3 regions of the Thioalkalivibrio sp. ALE25 genome follow, and region 2 is predicted to be linked to each of the others. Evidence: predicted binding sites of a transcription regulator. Region 2 holds the regulator's gene; each other region holds the start of a gene.

Region 1 (5,517 bases), on a different contig from region 2:
AGGAGCGCATCGAGCACAGTCTGCGCAGCGCCGTGCGCAAACGTCTGGAGGTGGCCGACGTGCCGGTGGGCGTGCTGCTCTCCGGCGGACTGGATTCCTCCTTGCTGGTCGCGCTGGCGATGGAGGAGGGCGCGCAGGACCTGCGCACCTTCACCGTCGGCTTCGAGGATCAGCCGGAGGAGAAGGGCTCGGAGTTCGAATACTCCGATCCGGTCGCCGAGCGCTACGCCACCGACCACCAGGCGACCCTGATCCCCAACGACCAGGTGCTGGCCCGATTGCCGGAGGCGGTCGGGGCGATGGCCGAGCCGATGTTCGGCCAGGACGCGGTGGCCTTCTACCTGCTGTCCGAGCAGGTCTCGCAGCATGTGAAGGTGGTGCAGTCCGGCCAGGGCGCGGACGAGGTCTTCGGCGGCTACTTCTGGTACCCGCAGATGGCCGAGGACCGTCACGGCGACTGGGTGGAACGTTTCCGCCGCCACTACTTCGACCGCGACCACCCCGAGATGGCCGAGATGCTGCGCCACCCGCCGGCGAACGACGTGACCGGCGACTGGCTGCGCGAGCAGTTTGCCGAACTCGAGACCGACCGCGCGGATTCCTTCATCGACGCGGTGCTGGCGCTGGATGTGACCACGCTGATCGTGGACGATCCGGTCAAGCGCGTGGACAACATGACGATGGCCTTCGGCCTGGAGGCGCGGGTCCCGTTCCTGGATCACGAACTGGTGGAGACGGCCGCCGCGATGCCGCCGCACCTGAAGCTGGGCGACGGCGGCAAGGACGTGCTGCGCCGCATCGCCCGCGGGCGCCTGCCGGACGCGGTGCTGGACCGGCCCAAGGGCTACTTCCCGGTGCCGGCACTCAAATACGTGCGCGGGGACTTCCTCGAGTTCATGCGCGACATCCTGACCTCGCGCGCCTCGCGCGAGCGCGGCCTCTATCAGCCGGCCTACATCGACAGGCTGCTGGATGCCCCGGACCAGTACTTCACCCGCATCCAGGGCTCCAAGCTCTGGCACGCAGCCCTGCTCGAATACTGGCTGCAGACCCACGTGGACCGGTAATCGCGGCATGGAGCGGGTGCGGATCCGGCGCGTCTACGATCCGGTCGATCCCGAGGGTGGGGCCCGTGTGCTGGTCGACCGCCTCTGGCCCCGCGGGGTGAAGAAATCGGCGCTCGCGCTGGATGCTTGGGAAAAGTCGCTCGCCCCGTCCGCGGATCTGCGCCGCTGGTTTGGCCACAACGTGGCGTGCTGGCCCGAATTCTGTCGCCGGTATCGGGCGGAACTGGCGGCCGCTCCCGACGATGCATGGGCCTGATTGCTGGGGTATGCCCGGCGTAGCCGCCTGACCCCGCTGACGGCCACCCGAAACGAGGAGCACAGCGATGCGGCGGTCCTGCGGGAACTCCTCGACGCCGAACTCGCCGAGGAGGCGACGAACGACGAGCGGGCCTCGCCGGTGTGTTTCGGACCCGAAAGCGGGGGGCGCGCGGGGTAGACCGTCTGGCCCCATGTCCCCCACGCGTCCTGATCGGCGTCAGACCTTGAAGCGGTTGACGATCTCGCGCAGTTGCTCGGACAACCCGGCCAGGGTCTCGCTAGCCTGACCCATTTGTACGACATTGGTGGCGTTGTGCTCCGAGACTTCGCTGACCGAGTGGATATTGCGGTTGATCTCGTTGGAGGTAGCCGACTGCTCTTCGGCTGCGCTCGCGATTTGCCGCGTCATGTCCTCGATCTTTTCGACCGCGGCGACAATCTGTTCGAGCGACGTGCCCGCCTGGTTGACCTGATCCACGCCATCCTGGGCCTGGGTCTGGCTGGCGGCCATCGCCGTTACGGCCTGATCCGCACGCTTCTGCACCGCCTCGATCATCTGCTGAATCTCGGTGATTGACTCCTGCGTGCGGACGGCGAGGTTGCGAACCTCCTCGGCGACCACCGCGAACCCACGACCGTCTTCCCCTGCGCGCGCTGCCTCGATTGCGGCGTTCAGAGCCAGCAGGTTGGTCTGGTCGGCGACGTTGTTGATGACCTGCAGGATGTCGCCGATATTGTCGCTGTCACCCTTGAGCGCCGTGATGACCTCGGCGGTGCTCTGGATCTCGTTCGAGAGCTTGTTGATCGAGGTGACCGATGCGCTGACCACGTTGCGGCCACTCTGGGCCTGTTCCGTGGTTTCTCGCACGACATCTGCCGTGCTCTGGCTGTTGCGGGCGACCTCCTCGACGGTCGCGGTCATCTCGTTGATCGCTGCGGCCGCGTCACTGAGCTGGGCGTTCTGGCGATTTACACCCTTGTCGGTCTCTTCGTTGATGTGTGAAAGCTCGGTAGCGGCCGAGGCGACTTCCTCGGCATGGCCGCGAACGCTGCCGATCAGTTCGCGCAGGCGGGACTGCATGGTGGCGATGGCCGCGAGCAACGACGAGTCATCGCCCTTGCGCAGCTGGATCGGGACGGTCATGTCGCCCTCCGACACCTGGCGGACGACGTCCGATGCGTAGGCAGGATCGCCCCCTAGTGTGCGCAGGACGTTGCGGATTACCCCGAGGCTGATCAGCGAGGCCGCGATCAGGATGGCGATGGTGAGGCCGACGACCCACCAAAGCGCGCGTTGCAGCTCGCCCAGTGCGACCCCTTCGTCGAGCTCCATCAGCAGGCCCCAGCCAAGCAGGGGGATGTCGGTAAAGCTACCGATCACCGCAGTCCCGATTGCGTTTTGGTAGCGTCCGACCCCACTGTCACCCGCGGCGATCGCCTGTGCAGCCCGGGTGTCGATTGGCTGGTCCGTATCGGGGGCCGATTCAACCGGTGTCACGGGATGCCGGTCGCGGTCTACGAGGTAGATCTCGGATCCTTCGCCGAGATCGATCGCGTTGACCCGATCAAAGATCGTGTCGAGTTGCACCGCCCCGCGCATCACGGCGATTGGTTCGCCATCCGGTCCTTCGATCGGAATTGCGACGGTGCTGACCCGATTGCCCGTCGCGCGGGAAACCACCGGCCGCGAGAAGGTGTCCTCCCCACTGATCGCGCTCTGGAACCATGCCCGGTCGGGCACATTGAAATCGTTCGCCTCCTCGCGGCTGAGGACGCGCGCCTGTCCGTCGAAGGCCACTCCGACCTCGCCCATGCCGTCGGCATTCACGACAAAGATCGTGTCGTATTCACCGCGCAGCGACGCGATCTGCTCGATCAGGTGCTCGAGTTCATCGAGGTCCATGCCGCGAGCTGCATCGAGGCCTGCGAGGTAGCGCATTTCATCCTGCCGCCCCAGGAGCCATTCGTTGAAGGACTGGGCGTTGGATTCGCCCATTGCGTGAAGCCGGTCGATGGTCGCGTCGGTGTAGGAGGCGCGGTACTGCAAGAAGATGAGGGTGGCAACGATGAGGATCGCGCCCACGATGAGAGACAGGATCATCAGCGTCAGGCGGGTACCGAAGCCGACACTGGAGAGGGGGGTCAGGGATGTCATCGCGTTGTCCTTCCATTTCGTTGTTCTAGTCGGAGGGCGACAAGCAGATCCGTGTGAGCGCCGCACCCGATACAGGGGGTAGCGGCACGCCCAAAGGCTTTTTTAGAGCATTTTGGGCATTTTTCTTGTGGGAACGGTGTATCGCGTTTCGGTACGGACGGATTTCCCGGTAATCGTTATCCGGGATCCTGGCGGCAGGGGTTGCCCCGACGGGGGAGATCCCGGCTTTTCGCTACGCTCCGGCCGGGATGACGATGCAGGGGTAAAGGGCGGCGCTGGTGATATTCCAGGAAAGGCGCGGATTACAGCGACCTGCGGCTGGCTATGCCGCCTCCGGAGGATCTCCGTGACTGGCCGACTCTCGTTGCTAATCAGGTCCGCTTTCGAGCTTGGCCTTGTTCGTGCCTTCGTGCTCTTCGTGGTGAAATCCGTATTTCCCTCAGGACTCCGTCAGGCGCGGCATCAGCATGGTGAGGTTGCAGGGCATGGTGCGGTCGTCGAGCTGGGCCTGGATGATGCGGTCCCAGGCGGTGCGGCAGGCGCCGGTGGAGCCGGGCAGTACGAAGAGGTAGGTGCCGTTCGCGACCCCTGAAAGGGCGCGGGACTGCAGGCTGGATGTGCCGATCTCTTCATAGGAGAGCATGCGGAACAGCTCGCCGAAGCCCTCGATGGTCTTGTCCAGCAGCACCGAGGCGGCCTCGGGTGTGCCGTCACGGCCGGTGATGCCGGTGCCGCCGGTGGTGAGCACCGCATCGATCTCGGGGTCGGCGATCCAGCGCGAGAGCTCCGCGCGGATGGCGTAGATGTCGTCCTTCACGATCCCGCGATCGGCCAGGCGGTGGCCGGCGCCTTCGAGGCGTTCCACGAGGGCATCGCCGGAGCGGTCCTCCGCCAGTTCGCGGCTGTCGGAGACGGTGAGCACAGCGATGTTCAGCGGCGTCCGGACGGGGGTGGTCTCCGGCGTGGAATCGGTCATGGCAACGTCCTGTTGGTGTATCGTGGCGCCCATCTTAATGAGTTGCTGGAGTTCCGGGAATGTCGGAGCGGGTACAGAAGGTCCTGGCGGCGCGCGGGCTGGGTTCGCGGCGCGAGATCGAGGGCTGGATCGAGCGCGGCGAGGTGCAGGTGAACAACCGGACCGCGCGGCTGGGGGATCAGGTCGACGAGCACGACGTGATTCGCGTGCGCGGGCGTATCGTGCGGCGCCCGGAGCACCCGCACCGCTGGATCGTGTATCACAAGCCGGTGGGCGAGATCTGCAGCCGCTCCGATCCCGAGGGCCGGCGACCGGTGTTTGCCAGCCTGCCGCGTCTGAAGGGGCAGCGCTGGGTGGCGGTAGGCCGGCTGGACCTGAATACTTCGGGCCTGCTGCTGCTTACCACCGACGGTGAGCTGGCCAACCGGCTGATGCACCCGAGCATGGCGCTGGAACGCGAGTATGCCGTGCGGGTACTCGGCGAGGTGCCGGCGGCCACGCTGGACATGCTGCGCGAGGGCGTGGAGCTGGAGGATGGCCCGGCGCGTTTCGACAGTCTGGAGGAGCAGGGCGGGGACGGCGCCAATCACTGGTATCACGTGATCGTCAGCGAGGGGCGCAACCGCCTGGTGCGGCGGTTGTGGGATGCCGTCGGGGTCACGGTCAGCCGCCTGATCCGGGTGCGCTACGGGCCGGTGGTCCTTGGGCGGGGTCTGAAGACCGGCGCGGTGCGCGACCTGGAGAGCCGCGAGGTGGCCGGGCTGTACGCGGCGGTGGACCTGCCGATCCCGGAATCGGCGCGCCCTCGCGGGCGGGGCGGACCGCGCCGCGACCCCCGGAGCAAGCAGCGGCCCGGCAAGCCGGCGGCGGCCGGCAAGTCGCGCAACAGTCGGGCGGCGCGCGAGGACGGCTGGAGTTCCTCGCCGCCGAAGAAGTCGGGCAAGCCGGCATCCCCTGGTGGTCGCGGTGGTGGCCGGGGCGCGAAGCCCTCGGGCGGTCGTTCCGGCGGGCGCCCGGCGGGCGGTGGCAAATCGGGCGGGCGTCGCCAGCGGTAACGCCAC
Region 2 (5,517 bases):
CTGCTCAAGCGCCAGGCCCGCGAGGCCGAGGTGGAGGTGGAGCGCATCCCGCAGGAGGACGAGGGCGGGGCCCGGTCCGAGGATCGCGACCTGACCTGGGAAGACGTGCCGCCGGTGGATCTGGTGTCGCTGGAGGTGGGCTATCGCCTGATCCCGCTGGTGGATCGCACCCAGGACGGCCAGCTGATGGGCCGGATCAAGGGCGTGCGGCGCAAGCTCTCGCAGGAGCTGGGATTCCTGCTGCAGCCGGTGCATATCCGCGACAACCTCGAACTGAGCCCGAATGCCTACCGCATCAGCCTGCTGGGCGTGACCGTGGCCGAGGCCGAGGTCTTCCCCGAGCGCGAACTGGCGATCAATCCGGGCGAGGTGTTCGGGACGGTGCCGGGCACGCCGACCAAGGACCCGACGTTCAATCTGGATGCGCTGTGGATCGACCCGGCGGACCGCGACCAGGCCCAGGGTGCCGGCTATACCGTGGTCGACTGCGCCACGGTGATCGCGACCCATCTGTCACAGGTGTTCCGCGAGAACGCGCATCGCCTGATCGGCCACGAGGAGGCGCAGCACCTGCTCGACCAGCTGGCGCGCCATTCGCCGAAGCTGGTGGAAAACCTGGTGCCCAAGACGCTGTCCCTGTCCATCGTGCTGAAGGTGCTGCAGAACCTGCTGGCCGAGCAGGTCTCGATCCGCGACCTGCGCACGATCGCCGAAACCCTGGCAGACGAGGGGGTCAAGAGTCAGGATCCCGGCACTTTGACCGCGGCGGTGCGGGTGGCCCTGGCGCGCTCGATCGTGCAGGACCTGGTGGGGCCGGAGGACGAGCTGCCCCTGATCGCGCTGGATCCGTCGTTGGAACAGCTCTTGCATAAGTCCCTGCAGGGGAGCTCGGGCGGCACGGTTGGACTGGAGCCCGGGCTGGCGGAGCGGCTGCAGCGCTCGGTGGCCGATGCGGCCCGCCGCCAGGAGACGGCCGGACAGCCGGCGGTCCTGGTGGTGGCACCGGAGATCCGCTCCTGGATCGCCGGGTGGCTGCGCGGCGCGGTCCGCAGTCTGACCGTGCTGGCCTTCACCGAGATTCCGGACAATCGCCGGATCCGGGTGGTTGCCACCGTCGGCCAGGAAGAGTCGCAGAAGCAGTCCGCCTGAACGACACGATGAAGGGTTCCGCCGCGCGAGCGGCGCAGGAGAAAAAGCATGAACGTCAGACGATATCGGGCCCGGGACATGCGTGATGCGATGCGCCAGGTGCGCGAGCAGCAGGGCGAGGACGCGGTCATCCTGTCCAGTCGCCGGGTCGACGGCTGGCTGGAGGTGGTCGCGGCGCTGGAGGACGGCGCCGCGTCGGAGCCGGTAGCCGCGCAGGACGCGCCCGCGACGAGCCGCGAAGCGAGCACAACCGCCCGGCCGGCCCGCGAGCGCGGCGCCGGTCAGGCCGCAGCGTCGTGGCCGGCCGACCCGGAGCTGACCGCCATGCGGCAGGAGCTGCGCGACCTGCGCAGCCTGATGACGCGCCAGTATGCGGAGAGCGAAGAGGCGCGCTGGGCGGCCCGCCACCCGCTGGCGGCGGAATGCAAGGCGCGCCTGATCGACCGCGGGTTCAGCGACGCCCTGGCGCGCAGCCTGGCCGGAAGCATTCTCGATGACAGCTCGCCGGAACAGGCCTGGGAACGCCTGCGGGCGCGGTTGTCGGGCGCGATTGCCACCCACCGGCCGGACATCCTGGACGAGGGCGGCCTGCTGGCGCTGGTCGGGCCCACCGGCGTTGGCAAGACCACCACGCTGGCCCGCATCGCGCTGCGCCAGATCCGCCGCATGGGCCCGGATTCGGTTACGCTGGTCACCCTGGACAGCCAGCGCATCGGGGCCACGCGCCAGTTGCAGGCCTTCGCCCAGATGGCGGGGATCTCGGTGCGGGTGCTGCAGAACGCGAGAGAGTTGCGCGAACTGGCGCGCCGCGTGGAGGATGGGCACCTGATCCTGGTGGATACGGCGGGACAGGCCCCGCGGGCAGTGGAGGACGAATCCCTGTTCGCGCACCTGCCGCCGGACATCCGGGCCGAGAGCTGGCTGGTGGTGTCGGCGACGACCCAGGGGAGCGCGTTGCGGCGGGTGCTGGAGGCATTTCGCAAGGCGGAGCCCTCGGCGCTGGTGCTGACCAAGCTGGACGAGGCCGAGGAGCTGGGCGAGGTCCTGTCCGTACTGCTCGATCAGCACCTGGGGCTGGGGTTCGTCAGCGATGGCCAGCGTATTGCCGAGGACTTTCACCGGGTCGATACCGGGTATCTGACCCGACTGGCCCTGGAGGATGCCGCCGATGAACCCGGGGCAGCGGCCAATGCCCGCGAGACCTGGGCGGCCGAGCGCCTGGCGGAGATGGAACCGCCGCGGCGCGCGCGCGCCCAGGCACGTCCGGCACGGGCGGCGGAGCCCGCCACGCTGGAACTGATTCAACCGGTCGGGAAGGGGCGCTATGCCACGCACTAACAAGCCGTTGAAGGTCATCGCGGTTGCCTCGGGCAAGGGCGGGGTGGGCAAGACCAACGTATCGGTGAACCTGTCGGTGGGCCTAGCCCGGCTCGGGCGCGAGGTCATGCTGTTCGACGCCGATCTGGGCCTGGCCAACGTGGACCTGCTGCTGGGGATGCGTCCCGAGCGCACGCTGCACGACCTGGTGACCGGTGATGTGGAGAGCCTGGAAGATGTGCTCGTCCAGGGACCGGACGGGGTGAAGGTGGTGCCGTCGGCTTCCGGGATCGCGGCGATGGCCAACCTGACGCCGGCCGAGCATGCCGGTCTGATCCATGCCTTCAGCGCCTATCGCAAACCCCTGGATGTGCTGATCGTGGACACCGCGGCCGGCCTGCAGGAATCCGTGACGTCGTTTTGCCGCGCGGTCCAGGAGACCCTGGTGGTGGTCTGCGACGAGCCCGCCTCGATTACCGACGCTTATGCCCTGATCAAGGTCCTGCACCGCGATCATGGCCTGCGTCGCTTCCGCATGGTGACGAACATGGTCGACGGCCGCGAAGGCGCCGAGCGACTGATGCAGAAACTCAATACCGTCTGCGGCAACTACCTGCCGGAGGTGGTGCTCGACCTGGCCGGCTATATTCCGATGGATGATCACCTGCGCAAGGCGGTGCAGAAACGCGCGCCAGTGGTACAGCAGTACCCCGGGAGCCCGGCGGGGAAGGCCTTTGCCGAACTGGCACGGACCGTGGACCGCTGGCCGGTGGGCGGCGGTGACCAAGGTGGCGTCGGGTTTTTCGTGGAACGGATGCTGCAGAGCGCATGATGACGACGCGTAATCGACTTTCCGGCTATCAGGCGGCCTCCGCGGCCAGCGGCGGGCACGAGGAGCTGATTGCCGATCACGTCGAGCTGGTCCACCGCATCGCCCATCACCTGATGGCGCGGCTCCCCGCCTCGGTGCAGGTGGATGACCTGATTCAGGCGGGCATGATCGGGCTGCTCGAGGCGGCGCGCCAGTTCGAGGGCGGCCAGGGCGCGACCTTTGCCACCTACGCCGGGATCCGCATCCGTGGCGCGATGATCGACGAGCTGCGCCGCAGTGACTGGACACCGCGTTCGGTGCACCGCAACAGTCGGCGTATTGCCGCCGCGATCCAGACCGTCGAGGCGCGCGAGGGGCGGGCGGCGCGTGGCAGCGAGGTCGCCGCCGAGCTGGACGTGCCGATCGACCAGTACTACGAGATGCTGCAGGATCACGCCGGGGCCCACCTGTTCGCCCTGGACGACCTCGGCGGGGGTGACGACGGGGCCGATCGCGTGATCGAAGGGCAGGAGGTGTCGCCGGCCCGCACCCTCGAGGCCGGTGAGTTCCGTCAGGAACTGGCCGAAGCCCTCGGCGACCTCCCCGAACGCGAGCGGCTGGTGCTGTCGCTCTACTACATCGAAGAGCTCAACCTGCGCGAGATCGGCGCCGTGCTGGGCGTGACCGAGTCGCGCGTCAGCCAGATCCGAAGTCAGGCCACCATTCGACTGCGCGCCCGCCTGGGTTCGTGGCTCGAAGACGGTACGGCTTTGCAGTTATTCTAAAACCCACCCTACGAATCCCGGAGTGACGTGTGGACAAGGGAATGAAGATTCTCATCGTGGACGACTTTTCCACGATGCGGCGCATTATCAAGAACCTGTTGCGTGATCTTGGCTTCAACAATACCCAGGAAGCCGACGACGGCAGCACCGCGCTGCCGATGCTGCAGAACGGGGATTTCGACTTTCTGATCACCGACTGGAACATGCCCAACATGCCGGGGATCGACTTGCTGAAGGCCGTGCGCGCCGACCCGAACCTCAAGTCCATGCCGGTGCTGATGGTAACGGCGGAGGCCAAGCGCGACCAGATCGTCGAGGCGGCCGAGGCGGGCGTGAACGGCTACGTGGTCAAGCCGTTCACCGCCGAGACGCTGAAGGAGAAGATCGACAAGATCTTCGAACGCATTGAAGCACAGGGATAATCATGGGCCTGTGACCGATATGCCCGACGCCCGTGGCACCGACCGCCGCGGGCGTCGTCCGAAACCTTCCGCGCCGTACCCGCAAGAGGCTTCTCATGACTGAACAGGAACACCCACCACGCGACGATCAGCTGGAGCTTGCGCGGCAGTTGGTCAAGACGCTGGAGGCGGGCGACGACACGGGCGCCCGGGCGCTGGTGCAGGATCTGGCGCGCCCCTATGACCGCGAACTCTTCGACGAGCTGGGCAAGCTGACCCGTGATCTTCACGAGGCCCTGCAAAGCTTCCGCGGCGATTCGCGTCTGGTCGAACTGACCCAGGCGGAGATCCCGGACGCAAAGGAACGCCTGAATTACGTGGTCACGATGACCGAACAGGCGGCCCACGACACCATGAATGCCATCGAGTCGAGCCTGCCGATCGCGGAGTCGTTCAGTCAGCAGGCGGCCGACCTGACGGCGAAGTGGACGCGCTTTCGCAACCGCCAGCTCTCGGTGGAGGAGTTCCGGGACTTTGCCCGCGAGCTCGACACGTTCTTCGCGCAGGCGGGGGAAGACACCGAGGAGCTGCGCCGGCTGCTCTCCGAGGTGCTGATGGCACAGAGCTATCAGGATATTACCGGCCAGGTGATTCGCCGCGTGATCCAGCTGGTGACCGACCTGGAAGAGAACCTGGTGTCCCTGATCCGGCTCTCCAGTGGGCGCATGGAGCAGGTCGAGGCGGCCGAGGCGTCGCTTGAACAACGCGAGGAGGATCGCGAGGCGGACCGCAAGGGTCACGGTCCCAGCGTGCCCAAGACTCAAGATTCCGCCGCGGATGTCGTTCAAGGACAGGACGAGGTGGACGATCTGCTATCGAGCCTGGGCTTCTAGGCAGTTCCCCTCATGCGAATGGCGCCACGCGACCGGAGAGACTGAATGGCCATCGACCCCAATGACGAAATCCTTCAGGACTTCCTGATCGAGGCCGGGGAACTGCTGGAGGGGCTCAACGAGCAACTCATCGACCTGGAACAGAATCCGGATGACCGGGA
Region 3 (5,517 bases), on a different contig from region 2:
CATGCCCGACGACTGCCGCCTGGCCGTCCTCCAGGGCGACCCGGCCGAGCCCAACGCCGATGTGTTCTTCCTGCTGCCCGGCAACAGCACCGCGCCCCATCACTGGCACACCAGCGCCGAGCGCATGGTGCTGGTCCAGGGCGAGATGCAGGTGGACTATGACGATCAGGAACCGGTAGTGCTTCGGCCCGGGACCTACGCCTATGGCCCTGCGCGACTGGCGCATACCACCCACTGCATCTCGGACGAGGACTGCATCCTGTTCATCGCGTTCGAAGAACCGGTGGACGCGCACGAGACACACGGTCACTGAGGCCAGCCGATCCCTGCCATCCGGGCTTGACGCCCCGGGCTCGTTCCAACGGGCGGGCAGAACGACAAGCCTTTGCGCAATGCGCCGAGAGCCGGCGCATTGCCAGCAACGAGGCAGGGAGGCGAGTACGCGCCTTATTCGGTAGCGGCGTCGCGGGGCCACTCGCGAAAGCCTTCGCGAACCGAAAGGCAGCGGGTATACCCCAGGTCCCGCAGCAGTTCGGCGGCGCGCAGGCTGCGCCGGCCGCTGTTGCACAGGCACAGCAGGATCTGGTCCTGGGTGACGTGATGCCGGTTAATCAGGGAGATGAAGTGCTGGAAGTCGCGATCATCCGGCTCGTCCGCGTCCAGCAGCTCCTGCTCTTCCTCCGACAGGCCCCGACCCAGTAGCTGCTTCAGGCGGAACAGGGGCACCGGGACCGCCCCTTCCACCTCGCCCTCCAGTTCCAGCTCGAAGGGCTGACGGATATCCAGCAGCACCGCCAGACCAATATCCACCAGCTCGCGGGCCGCGTTGACGCTGATCTCCAGCTTTGGATCGTCCGTCTCGTTCACCATGCAGGCTCCTTTTGCGTCGGGGTTGTGAGGGCGCACGGGGTTCGCTTCAGCAGGCGCCCCTGGTTCCGATAGATTTCGCGAAACACCGCATGATTGCAAAAGGCCCGAAGCCCGACGCGCACGCGCGCTGGCCCTGCAGCGCCTCCACACACCAGTCCATGCCGCATGCATTGGGCCCCGTGGTTGTACGCGCCGGCCGAATAACCGGTCTCTCGCCTGCTCGAAGCGATCTTCGGGCACTATCGCAAGGGCAATCGTCCCCCATGGAGGCCCCCTTGACCGACGAGACGACCGGTGGAACCGAAGGCACGCTTCCCCTGCAGCGGCTGGCCGGCTGGGCGCTTCGCGGCATCGCCGCCCTGACGGGCCTCGGCGGACTGCTGGCCTCGCTGGCCTTCTGGATGCTGGCACAGGAGACACCGGAGCTCCCATGGCCGCTCGGCTCCCTGATCCTGCTGCAGATCCTGTTCGGGATGGCCGTAGTCGCCTGGGTCGCGTTGTTGTGGCGCCGCGCCCGGGTACTGGGAGCACTGGATACCCGGGACTATCCCGCCATCACCTGCGTTGTCGTCTGCATGCGGCTGGCGGGCGAGTTGCTGGCAACCGGCGTGGCCCTGTTCGCGGTGGCCCTGTCGGTGATCTCCCTGACGGCCGCAGAACCCTTCGCGGGCGCGGCCGTTGCCGCGTTCGGGCTGGAAGCGGAACAGGTGGAAGCAATCGGCTGGGCACTGGCCGTGCTTGCAGCCCTCCTGTGGCCGCTGGCCGGGCTGTTTGTGGCCGGAATGATCCTGTTCGGGGCCTACCTGTTCGCCGACGCCATGATGGCCATGCTGGAGTACGTGCGCGACCTACGGCGGATCCGCGAGACACTGGCATCGACCAGCGGGCGCGACCCGGAATGAGATGGCGGCCGGGCCAGGACCGCGGGTACCGATCCAACCGGCGACCCGCCACCTTGGGCGACCCTCGGCGCGGTTGATGTGGCTCAAGGTTTGGCGCGCGGGGCCGTTTAATCTGTCATCAGGGTAATGCCGCCGCCGGTGGCGTCCGCTGCCATGCGCGCGAACAAGGCGCGGCGCCTGCCGGTAACACCGCAGCCGTCTGCGCACGACGCCCGCCCCCGGAATACCCGGGGCACGGACGCCTGCATGGATCGGCATTCCCCCGGCCCGGCACCTCGGGCTTACCCCTTCCAGGCCATACAAGGACCCGCCCATGAACCTCCGCTCGCTCTCCGTTCGCTCCAAACTGGTCATCACCATCGTGGTGCCCGTGGCCGCGCTCCTGCTGCTGGCGGCCTTGGCCGCCCGCGGCACGGCCAATATCGAAGAAGGCGTGCAGAACATCTACCACGACCGGGTCGTGCCCCTGCAGCAACTGAAGACCATCGCGGACAACTACGCGGTGCTGGTCATCGATGCCGTGAACAAGGCCGATGCCGGGCGCATGACCGCGGAAGAGGCCCTGGCCGACGTGCGCGAAGCGCGCACGGAGATCGCCACGATCTGGGAGGCCTACCTGGCCACGACGCTGACGCCCCGGGAACAGGAACTCGCCGATGGCGCCCGCTCCCTGTTCCGCGCGGCGAACGCGGACCTGGATCGCCTGGAGGCGGCGCTGGGCGGGATGTCGGGCGATGTGCAGGGCGAGCTCGATGCCTTCAACGGCCCGCTGTACGACAGCATCGACCCGATCAGCGACCAGATCACCGAGCTGGTCGACCTGCAGATCGACGTGGCCGGTGCGGAAGCCGAACGGGTATCGGAGTTCTACACCCAGGTCCTGGTGCGCAGCGGCGCCCTGATGCTGCTGGTCCTGATCGGGGTCGTGATTACCGGGGTGTGGACCTATCGCTCGGTAGCGCTCCCGATCGCGCACATGCGCCAGACGCTGGAGGGGATTGCTGGCGACCATGACCTGTCGCGCCGGGTGAATGTCGGTGCGGACGACGAGATCGGCGCGACTGCGACTGCCCTGAACAGCATGCTCGACCAGTTCCAGGACTCCATCCGCGAGCTGCGCACCCTGACCGACCAGATGGCCTCGGCCGCCGAGCAGTTGTCCGCGGTCAGCGCGCAGACCGACGGCAATATTGACCAGCAGCGTTCGCAGACCGAGCAGGTCTCGACCGCGATGAACGAGATGGCGGCGACGGTCCAGGAGGTCGCGCGTAACGCCTCCGATGCCGCCTCCTCCAGCCAGGAAGCCGACCAGGAGTCCCGCTCGGGGGGCGAGGTCGTGCGTACCGTCGTCAGCGACATCGGCCGCCTGTCCGGCGAGGTCGCCACCATCGAAGAAACCGTGCGCAACCTGGACGAGAAGGGCCAGCAGATCGGCTCGGTGCTGGACGTGATCCGCGGGATCGCCGAGCAGACCAACCTGCTGGCCCTGAACGCCGCGATCGAGGCCGCCCGCGCGGGCGAACAGGGCCGCGGCTTTGCCGTGGTCGCCGACGAGGTCCGCACCCTCGCCTCGCGCACCCAGGACTCCACCGCCGACATCCAGGCGATGATCGAGGCCCTGCAGGCCGGCACCCGCAACGCGGTCACCGCCATGGGTCGCGGACGCGAGATGGCGGAGGCCACCAGCCACGATGCCGAGCGCGCCGGTCAAGCGCTGGAATCCATCGTCCAGGCCATCGGCCGGATCAGCGACATGACCACGCAGATCGCCAGCGCCGCGGAAGAGCAGAACGCCGTGGCCGAGGAGATCAACCGCAACATCTACGCGATCAACGACATCACCGGCGACACCGCCAATGGCTCGCGCCAGACCGCGACCGCCAGCCAGGAGGTCGCGGATATCGCGTCGCGGGTACGCGACCTGGCCTCCGCCTACCGCATCGCCTGATCCCCACGCAGGCGGCCCGGGCCCGGCCCGCGCCACGGCGGCCACCGGACCCGGCTTCCGGGCGCAGCAATCGCGACGGTATAGTCGTGCGGCGTTTTCCCGGGAGGTCGCATGAGACTCTGGTCGAAATGGAAAAAAGGCGGCACGCTGCTGGCCGATGTGCTCAAGCGCAACGGGGTCGACCCCAGGGCGGCCGCTGCCAGGGAGGTCTTTCGCCAGATCCTGGACGATGCGGAGGCGGCGGCCGATGCCCGCCTGAAAGACGAGCAGGCCGACGGCTCGCTATCCCCGGACGAACGCAACACCCGCTGGGAGGCGCTGTTCTTCGAGGAGATCCGCGCCCGGGCCAAGGACTACGCACAATCCGCGCGCAACCAGCGCAAGGATTAACCCGACCACACTGCCGGGTCCATTTCGTGGCGCCCGTCGCGCTTCGTGCTACCCTCCGCCGCGTTTCCCGACCCACCGGTCCCGCCCATGAAATTCTTCCGCCTGATCAGCGTCCTCGAGGGTTTGTCGCTCATTACCCTGCTGTTTATCGCGATGCCGCTGCGCACCTACGCGGACATGCCCCTGGCCGTCACCTATGTCGGCTGGGTCCACGGCATCCTGTTCATCGTCTACGGCGCGGCGTCGGTGATGGCCAGCCACCTGAGCGGCTGGCCGGTTTGGAAATGGCTGCTGGTGCTGTTCCTCGGCGTGGTGCCCTTCGGCTTCCTCTACGTGGACTACCTGATCCGCCGCGAAACCACCCCCACCGGCAACGCCGAGACGGCCTGACGCGCGGCACAGCCCACACGGCGTCATCCCGGCCTCAGCGAAGCGCAGAGCCGGGAGCGCCCACGCCGGCCTTGCCACCGACCGCGCCCGCCCCACCGGCGGAGACCCCGGATCACCGCTGCGCGGCGTCCGGGACGACGGAGCGCAGGAGACCCGACGTCAGGCTTTGTGCCTTGCCCTGCACGTCTGGTGGCGCAAGGGCGTCGGGCGCACCCCTTCCACGGCCGAGAGTGTCGACACCAGACGAGTCCGGGTCTGAGCGCGCGTGGTGCCGACCCGCGCCGGCTCAGTCTGCGTCGCGCAGGAGCTGCTGCTCCATGTCGACTATGAAGCCCGGCAGGGTGTCTAGATCGTGCTGATCACGCACGCCCTTCTCGCCCTCGCGCACCAGCGTGCCGCCCGGGTGGTCGTCGCTGTGCAGGAACTGATAGGTGATCTGACCCGGGTAGAACACCTCCACCTCGGTCCATTCCAGGTCGGCTTCGTCCAGGTCCCCATCGACACGGCGAGCGACGATGTCGGCCTCCCCGTCTTCCAGCCCCAGGGTCATCGGCAGCGAGACCAGGTGCCAGCGCGCGCCCGCGGCACTGTGAACCGCGAAGGCGACGTTGTAGGACGCGCCATGTTCCAGGGTCTTGCTGTCCCGGGCGTTGGGGGCCTCCAGCGTGCGGGTGAGTGCAATCCGCCAGGCGCCGTCTTCGTAGCCACCATCGGCACGGATCGCGCCGCGGCTGCCGCTCGGCTCCCGCAGGAACCGCTGCGGGATCACATCGCCTTCCTGCCAGTCGTGGTCCGGATCGAAGGCGATTGCGTTGCCCTCGTGGATGTAATAAGCATCGTCCTGGCCGTACTCGCGGGCGATCAGGGCCTCCCACTCCAGAGCGGGGGCTCCGACCTGCTCCGGATCGAACATCCAGGCAGGCTGATCGGCGTCGTCATCCCAGTTGGTCGTGAACATGCTGGTGCCCTCGGACGACAGGCGGTAGTGCAGCACGTAGTTGTTGTCCGCGTAGCCCA

The links. Region 2 encodes FliA, which starts transcription of late flagellar genes. Its sites were predicted from a motif close to GCTAAAGTTNNNNNNNNNNCNGCCGATA; they were not measured.
Region 1: C996_RS0103840 (methyl-accepting chemotaxis protein) is a predicted target of FliA. The motif match lies at 3,560-3,587, and genes of this name have one in related genera.
Region 3: C996_RS0105880 (methyl-accepting chemotaxis protein) is a predicted target of FliA. The motif match lies at 1,854-1,881, and genes of this name have one in related genera.

Annotation. Positions count from the first base shown of each region.
Region 1 is NZ_KB897927.1:200,780-206,296, forward strand. Features, by position in the region: gene C996_RS0103825 (N-acetylglutaminylglutamine amidotransferase) at 1-1,067, shown strand, start outside; partial or broken gene C996_RS14705 (DUF488 domain-containing protein) at 1,075-1,503, shown strand; gene C996_RS0103840 (methyl-accepting chemotaxis protein) at 1,543-3,480, opposite strand; gene moaB (molybdenum cofactor biosynthesis protein B) at 3,920-4,456, opposite strand; gene rluB (23S rRNA pseudouridine(2605) synthase RluB) at 4,516-5,511, shown strand.
Region 2 is NZ_KB897928.1:99,547-105,063, forward strand. Features, by position in the region: gene flhA (flagellar biosynthesis protein FlhA) at 1-1,149, shown strand, start outside; partial or broken gene flhF (flagellar biosynthesis protein FlhF) at 1,198-2,305, shown strand; gene C996_RS0104490 (MinD/ParA family protein) at 2,474-3,298, shown strand; gene C996_RS0104495 (RNA polymerase sigma factor FliA) at 3,295-4,062, shown strand; gene cheY (chemotaxis response regulator CheY) at 4,104-4,484, shown strand; gene C996_RS0104505 (protein phosphatase CheZ) at 4,580-5,356, shown strand; gene C996_RS0104510 (chemotaxis protein CheA) at 5,402-5,517, shown strand, end outside.
Region 3 is NZ_KB897929.1:165,505-171,021, reverse strand. Features, by position in the region: gene C996_RS0105895 (cupin domain-containing protein) at 1-313, shown strand, start outside; gene C996_RS0105890 (rhodanese-like domain-containing protein) at 448-870, opposite strand; gene C996_RS0105885 (hypothetical protein) at 1,146-1,772, shown strand; gene C996_RS0105880 (methyl-accepting chemotaxis protein) at 2,086-3,720, shown strand; gene C996_RS0105875 (hypothetical protein) at 3,832-4,110, shown strand; gene C996_RS0105870 (DUF3817 domain-containing protein) at 4,198-4,500, shown strand; gene C996_RS0105865 (ethylbenzene dehydrogenase-related protein) at 4,787-5,517, opposite strand, start outside.